DNA from 3 places in the Salinivibrio sp. ML323 genome. Region 3 is predicted to be linked to each of the others. Evidence: predicted binding sites of a transcription regulator. Region 3 holds the regulator's gene; each other region holds the start of a gene.
The links. Region 3 encodes CRP, which controls carbon source genes, mostly activating them, when cyclic AMP is high. Its sites were predicted from a motif close to TGTGANNNNNNTCACA; they were not measured.
Positions count from the first base shown of each region.

Region 1: the regulator CRP is predicted to act here: its motif matches at 1,206-1,221, upstream of BZG13_RS01180 (CTP synthase).
Region 2: the regulator CRP is predicted to act here: its motif matches at 1,044-1,059, upstream of malT (HTH-type transcriptional regulator MalT).

Region 1 covers NZ_MUES01000001.1:253,501-255,776, forward strand. The annotation lists gene relA (GTP diphosphokinase) at 1-306, shown strand, start outside; gene mazG (nucleoside triphosphate pyrophosphohydrolase) at 357-1,154, shown strand; gene BZG13_RS01180 (CTP synthase) at 1,306-2,276, shown strand, end outside.
Region 2 covers NZ_MUES01000018.1:45,628-47,903, reverse strand. The annotation lists gene BZG13_RS10940 (glycogen/starch/alpha-glucan phosphorylase) at 1-704, opposite strand, end outside; gene malT (HTH-type transcriptional regulator MalT) at 1,211-2,276, shown strand, end outside.
Region 3 covers NZ_MUES01000006.1:15,052-17,327, reverse strand. The annotation lists gene BZG13_RS05875 (hypothetical protein) at 1-391, opposite strand, end outside; gene crp (cAMP-activated global transcriptional regulator CRP) at 522-1,154, opposite strand; gene BZG13_RS05865 (phosphoribulokinase) at 1,404-2,273, opposite strand.

The DNA of each region.
Region 1 (2,276 bases), on a different contig from region 3:
AACGAACTGAGTCACCACGCGCCCGAGCGCATTATTGCCACGGTTTGGGGCAAAGGGCACATTGGCCAATACCATGTGCGGATCCGCTTATCTGCCAATGAGCGCACCGGGTTGGTGAAAGATATTAATACCGTGCTCAGCAATGAAAAAGCACGCGTAGCGGGCATGCAAAGTCGCGTGGATTACAAAAAGCAAATGTCTATCATGGATTTTGATTTGGAAATCTCCGATCTCGACACCCTGAGCCGCGTGGTTAACCGGCTTGAACAAGTGAAAGATGTGGTTGAGGCTAAACGTCTTCGCTAATTATTTCTCGCCCTGTCTCGACAGGGCGTTTTTTTAGAAGGAATGCTTTTATGGCTCCTATCGAGCAATTACTGACCATTATGGCTACCTTACGTGATCCCGACAAAGGTTGTGATTGGGACAACGCGCAACACTTCGCCTCCATCGTGCCGCATACGCTAGAAGAAGCCTATGAAGTGGCGGATGCGATTGAGCGTGAAAACTGGTCAGACCTAAAAGATGAGCTCGGTGACTTACTTTTTCAAATTGTGTTCTACAGTCAATTGGGGCGGGAAGAAAACCAATTTGACTTTGAGGATGTGGTGCGCGGCATTTGCGACAAACTCATCCGTCGTCATCCTCATGTTTTTGGTCCCAAAGATGCGCAGGGACAGCCCTTAATGGCTGCAGACTGGGAAGGCATCAAAGCGCAAGAGCGCGCCGAGAGCGCAGCCTCTATGCAACCGCAAAGTGTGCTGGATGGGGTGACTCAAGGACTACCCGCTCTAACAAGAGCGTACAAATTGCAAAAGCGTTGTGCACGAGTGGGCTTTGATTGGCCGACGGTGGCCCCTGTGATAGATAAAGTGCAGGAAGAGATTGAAGAGGTTGAGCAAGAACTGGCGCAAGCCTCTGTTGATCAGGCGCGTGTGGATGAAGAAGTCGGGGATTTGTTATTCGCGGTGGTGAATTTGGCTCGCCACCTAGGGACAGATGCCGAGCAAGCCCTACGCCGTGCCAACCAAAAGTTTGAAGCTCGCTTTCGTGGTGTTGAAAAGCACTTACGTGATAATGAAAAAAATATTCAACAATGTCAGCTAGATGAACTAGAATCGGCATGGCAGGCCGTCAAAAAGGCGAATAAGTAAATATCCTGTAATTGGCATAATTGATTTGTGACAATTAAAAACACTAGGGTGTGTGGTAGCTTTCACATTGTGGGAGTCAGTGGGGTCTGGTATCATAATATCCCGTCCAGAACTTCATTAATTTCCTCTAAATCCAACTCTCAGGTTTAGCATGACGACGAACTACATTTTTGTTACGGGCGGTGTTGTATCCTCCCTCGGTAAGGGTATTGCTGCAGCCTCATTAGCAGCCATTCTTGAAGCGCGTGGCCTCAACGTCACCATCATGAAACTCGACCCTTATATTAACGTGGATCCAGGGACAATGAGCCCTACCCAGCACGGGGAAGTATTCGTCACGGAAGACGGCGCAGAGACCGACCTTGACCTCGGTCACTATGAGCGCTTTATTCGCACCAAAATGACCAAGCGTAATAACTTTACCTCTGGTCGTGTGTATGCGGATGTACTGCGCAAAGAGCGCCGTGGAGATTACCTGGGAGCTACCATTCAGGTGATTCCGCACATCACCAATTCAATCAAAGACCGCATCATCGCCGGTGGTGAAGGTCACGATATTGCGATTGTGGAAATCGGCGGTACCGTCGGTGATATAGAGTCGCTGCCATTTTTGGAAGCGATTCGCCAGCTGACGGTTGAGGTTGGCCGCGAGCGTGCGATGTTTATGCACCTGACTCTGGTGCCTTATCTGGCGGCAGCAGGTGAAGTGAAAACCAAGCCGACTCAGCATTCGGTAAAAGAACTACTCTCAATTGGTATCCAGCCTGATGTGCTGGTATGTCGTAGTGAGCGTCCGATCCCGGCTAATGAGCGCGCAAAAATTGCGCTGTTCTGTAATGTGGCAGAAAAAGCCGTGATCACCATGAAAGACGTAGATTCTATCTACAAAATCCCATCACTTATTCGCTCTCAAGGCCTGGATGATCTGGTTTGTAATCGTTTTGGCATTGAAGCGGCGGAAGCTGACCTGTCAGAGTGGGAGCAAGTTAGCTACGAAGAAGCCAATCCTATGGGCGAAGTGACCATTGGTATGGTGGGCAAATACATCGAGCTGCCGGATGCGTATAAGTCCGTCAACGAAGCCTTGAAACACGGTGGGTTGAAAAACCGTCTCACCGTCAA
Region 2 (2,276 bases), on a different contig from region 3:
CACAAACGCAATGGATAAACGGTGTTACTTTGGTAACCGACAATGGGTAAGTCCCAAGGCATTGCCTGGATTTTCAAGCTTGGCACCCATTGGCGATAGGTATGCCCTGCTTCTTCAACGACCTCAACATGACCATAAAAGCCGATAATTTGGGATAATTCAGGACGTACCAGTTCCCATGGGTAGCCTTCCGGTTCGCGCCATGCATCAGGAGCCTCTTGCTGCGCCCCTTCATGAAAAGACTGACGGAAAAGCCCATATTCATAATGTAATCCGTAACCCACTGCCGGATACTGCTGTGCCGCCAAAGAGTCCATAAAACAGGCCGCCAGACGTCCCAAGCCGCCATTACCCAGAGACGGATCACGCTCTTGTTCGAGTAAATCCGTTAACCCAAGCCCAAGCTCACTCACGGCATCGGCGATAGCATCGTACAAGCCCATGCTAATCAGGTTGTTCCCGGTTAAACGACCAATCAAAAACTCGAGGGATAAATAGTTAACACTTTTCGCTTGTTTAATAGCTTGATCGTGTTCAGTGGCCACCAAGTCACTCGTCGTGTGTTCGGCTAATGCGCGGCCAAGCGCGAGGTACCAATCACGCAGTTGAGCAGTATCTGGTGCGTGACCTAGCTGGGTTAAGTGTTGAACCATACTGATTTTAAACGCACTTTTATCAAACGCATGTTGCTGTTTTGGTGTCATGTCGTTGCTCTCGATAATGGAATGAAACCTTGATGGTTAGTCATCCTGCCCAACCCGAGCACGGCAAACATCCTCCCACGTCGTTCTCATCAAAGGAGGAGACCACAGGGCGTAGAGAGCCAGGTCACACATCAACAGTGAGCGGGCTCTCATCAAAATGAAGCACAGCCCACTGACTGGTGATCTTCATCACGCTATGAGACAAAAGCCTGTCTAAGCCGGCGATGAAAAAAACCGTCTAGCTTTTGGTGATTTTTGTGCGCTAGCGCAAATTAAACCCTGACAAACCAACATGAATGTGTACACCGACGATAAAAAAAGCCAAGAAAAAGGCAATTGAGTGACATTTATCACAATTATAAGGCGTAGTTGCACTAAATTAGGGCACCCGTTAAGAGATCAGGGATAGATCATAGTTTGTGTCTTTGAAGTTACATACACTGCAATCAGGACAGAGGTGCGCACCAAAGATGACGCACCGCATTTGTAGTGAAGGACAGTGTCTTATGTGGATCCCATCAAAGCTGACTCGGCCTGGACGGCTTTATAACGCGATATTGCGCCCGCGAGTGCTCGATATTTTACAACAAGCCCCCCACTATAAGCTGGTGCTGTTTCGCTCTCCGGCCGGTTATGGCAAAACCACCATGGCTGCCCAGTGGCTCGCCGATCAACCCAATGTCGGTTGGTTTAGCATTGATGACAGTGATAACGACAGCTTTCGCTTCATAAACTATTTATTACAAGCGTTGCACCAAGCCACCCAAGAAGGCTGCGCCAATACGATAAAACTGGCGGAAAAACGCCAATTCTCATCACTTCGTGCGCTCTTGTCTGATGTTTTTGCCGAACTGGCCGGGTTTCACGCCACCAGCTATTTGGTGCTGGACGACTATCAACTGGTTGATAACGAAGAAATCCATGAAGCGATGCGCTTTTTCATCAAGCACATGCCAGAGAACCTCACGTTAGTGGTGACGTCACGCGCTAACCCACCACTGGGCACCGCGAACTTACGCGTGCGAGACCTGATGATCGAGATAGGCAACGAGCTTCTCGCGTTCGATAACGAAGAGACAACCCGGTTTTTCAACCAACGTATCGACGATGGCGTCGATGAATCGACCGCGAATGCCTTATGTACCTACGTCGAAGGTTGGCCATCCGCGCTGCAACTGATCGCCATTCAAGCGCAGCACCAAAAACGCACGCTAATTCAAAGCGCCGCCTCGTGTGCAGAATTTAACCATGCCCATCTTTGGGACTATCTAGCGGAAGAAGTCTTCGACTTGCTTGACACGGAGACACGTCAGTTTCTGATGAAGGTCTCAGTGTTAGAAATGTTCAATGATGAACTGGTTTTCGCCTTGACCGAGCGAGAAGATGCGCTGGGTATGCTTGAGTCACTCAATCGCTATGGCTTGTTTATCTATCCGCTTGAGGGGGATAACAACTGGTTCCGGTTTCACCATTTATTCGCGGAGTTTTTGGCCCACGAGCGCCAAGCCAGGATCCCCCACCAGCAACAAACCTTGCATCGACACGCGGCACTGGCTTGGCTAAAGCTGCAGT
Region 3 (2,276 bases):
AATCACCCGCGCTACTTATCTGAGCGAGTTGGGGCTCCGTGGCTTGGTTGGTAATAAACAGGCGATGGCCGAGTAGACCACGAAACACGGGATAGCGAATGGGGATCAGTTCAGATTCCAGCGTGCGGTCGGCACCCAGCCAGTCGATAGTGAGCTTGCCTTGCTTGAGCATTTCCACCTTACGAGACTGAGAGCCAATTTGGCCGTCAAAAGCTTGCAAGGTGACAGGCTCTCCTGATTTTTCGGCAAGAAACTCAATCAGCTCAATGGCATAGAGATCAAGCGCCGACCCAGCGCGTGGCTCGGGGTGCACAATTGTGGTATTGGACACGGCATGGGCTGAAAACACAGAGAGCGCCAAGGCGGTGAGAGAAACCATGAGTTTTTTCATAAACGATACCTTGTTAGTTTTATGTTAACCATATCGTTTTGAGTGTAGAAGTTATCCAGACGCTTGCCAGAAAGCGGAGATAAAAAAACCGACGCCAGGGCGTCGGTTGGTGATACAGAGAGCGGCGCAATTAGCGTGTGCCGTATACCACGATGGTTTTACCGTGTGCGGAAATGAGGTTTTGCTCTTCCAGCATTTTGAGGATACGTCCCACGGTTTCACGCGAACAGCCGACGATTTGGCCAATTTCCTGACGGGTGATCTTAATTTGCATACCATCAGGGTGAGTCATGGCATCCGGCTGTTTAGCCAAGTTCAACAAGGTTTGCGCGATGCGGCCTGTGACGTCCAGGAAGGCGAGATCCCCGACCTTTTGGCTCGTTACCTGCAAACGACGCGCCATTTGTGAAGACAGGCGCATTAAGATGTCAGGATTCACTTGAATGAGCTGGCGGAACTTCTTAAACGAAATTTCTGCCACTTCACACGGTGATTTAGCGCGCACCCAAGCAGTGCGCTCCTGGTCTTCTTCGAAAAGTCCGAGCTCACCAATGAAGTCACCTTGGTTAAGGTAAGACAGGATCATTTCCTTGCCTTCTTCATCTTTGATCAGTACGGCCACAGACCCTTTCACGATGTAATACAAGGTCTCCGCCTTCTCACCTGCATGGATAAGCGTGCTTTTAGACGGATACTTATGAATATGACAATGTGAAAGGAACCACTCGAGTGTAGGGTCTGTTTGAGGTTTTCCTGGAACCATATAACTTATTTCCTCTGCATGTGTTGCCCGGCAACAACGTCCTATCTTTGTCTGAGGGGTAACCCATCAGATCATTGCACAGAATACGAAGTCTGAACGCGGGCTACAAGCTCACTGTATGTTAACAAGAGTGTATCTTTTTTTGTTGGTGATTTCTTGATTTTGATCTAGGCCAACCGCCTAAAAATCTGGCAAAAACGTGGCTAAGATCACGGCTTGAGAAGTAATACATCATGGATGCGCTACGCCTTAGCCAATCTTGCCTTTTTCTATCAATTGTTGGATCAATGGACGGATGATCAATTCCATCGCAAAGCCCATTTTTCCTCCCGGTACCACTAAGGTGTTATGCCGTGACATAAACGACCCAGTGATCATTTGCAACAGATAAGGGAAGTCGACGTTTTTCATTCCACGAAAGCGGATCACCACAAAACTTTCATCCAAAGACGGGATCCCTTTGGCATTTAATGGGTTTGAGGTATCTACCGTCGGCACGCGTTGAAAGTTGATATGGGTACGAGAAAACTGCGGGGTGATGTAGTGCAGGTAATCATCCATTGAGCGCACAATCGAGTCGGTCACCGCCTCACGAGAGTGGCCTCTATCGCGCGTATCGCGGACAAATTTTTGAATCCACTCTAGGTTGACGATCGGCACCATTCCAATCAAGAGATCGACATGCTGTGCAACATTGACATCACCATCGACCACTCCGCCGTGCAGTCCCTCGTAAAACAATACATTGGTATTGTCGGCTAAGTCTTGCCATGGCGTGAAGGTGCCAGGCATTTGGTTATAGGGCACCGCTTCATCAAAGGTATGTAAATAGCGGCGATATTTCCCGGTGCCTTGCTCACCATACTCACGGAAAAACTGCTCTAGCCGCGGGAAATCGTTGGCCGTGGGGCCAAAGTAGCTGATATGTTTGCCTTGTTCACGTGCTTTACGGATCTCGACGTCCATTTCAGGACGGGTAAAGCGATGAAAGCTATCCCCTTCTAGCCAGGCCGCTTTGATGTTCATCATCTGGAACATCTTTCGGAAGGCTTCCGAGGTGGTGGTGGTACCGGCTCCTGATGAGCCGGTGACCGCAATAATAGGATGTTTAGCCGACATGAC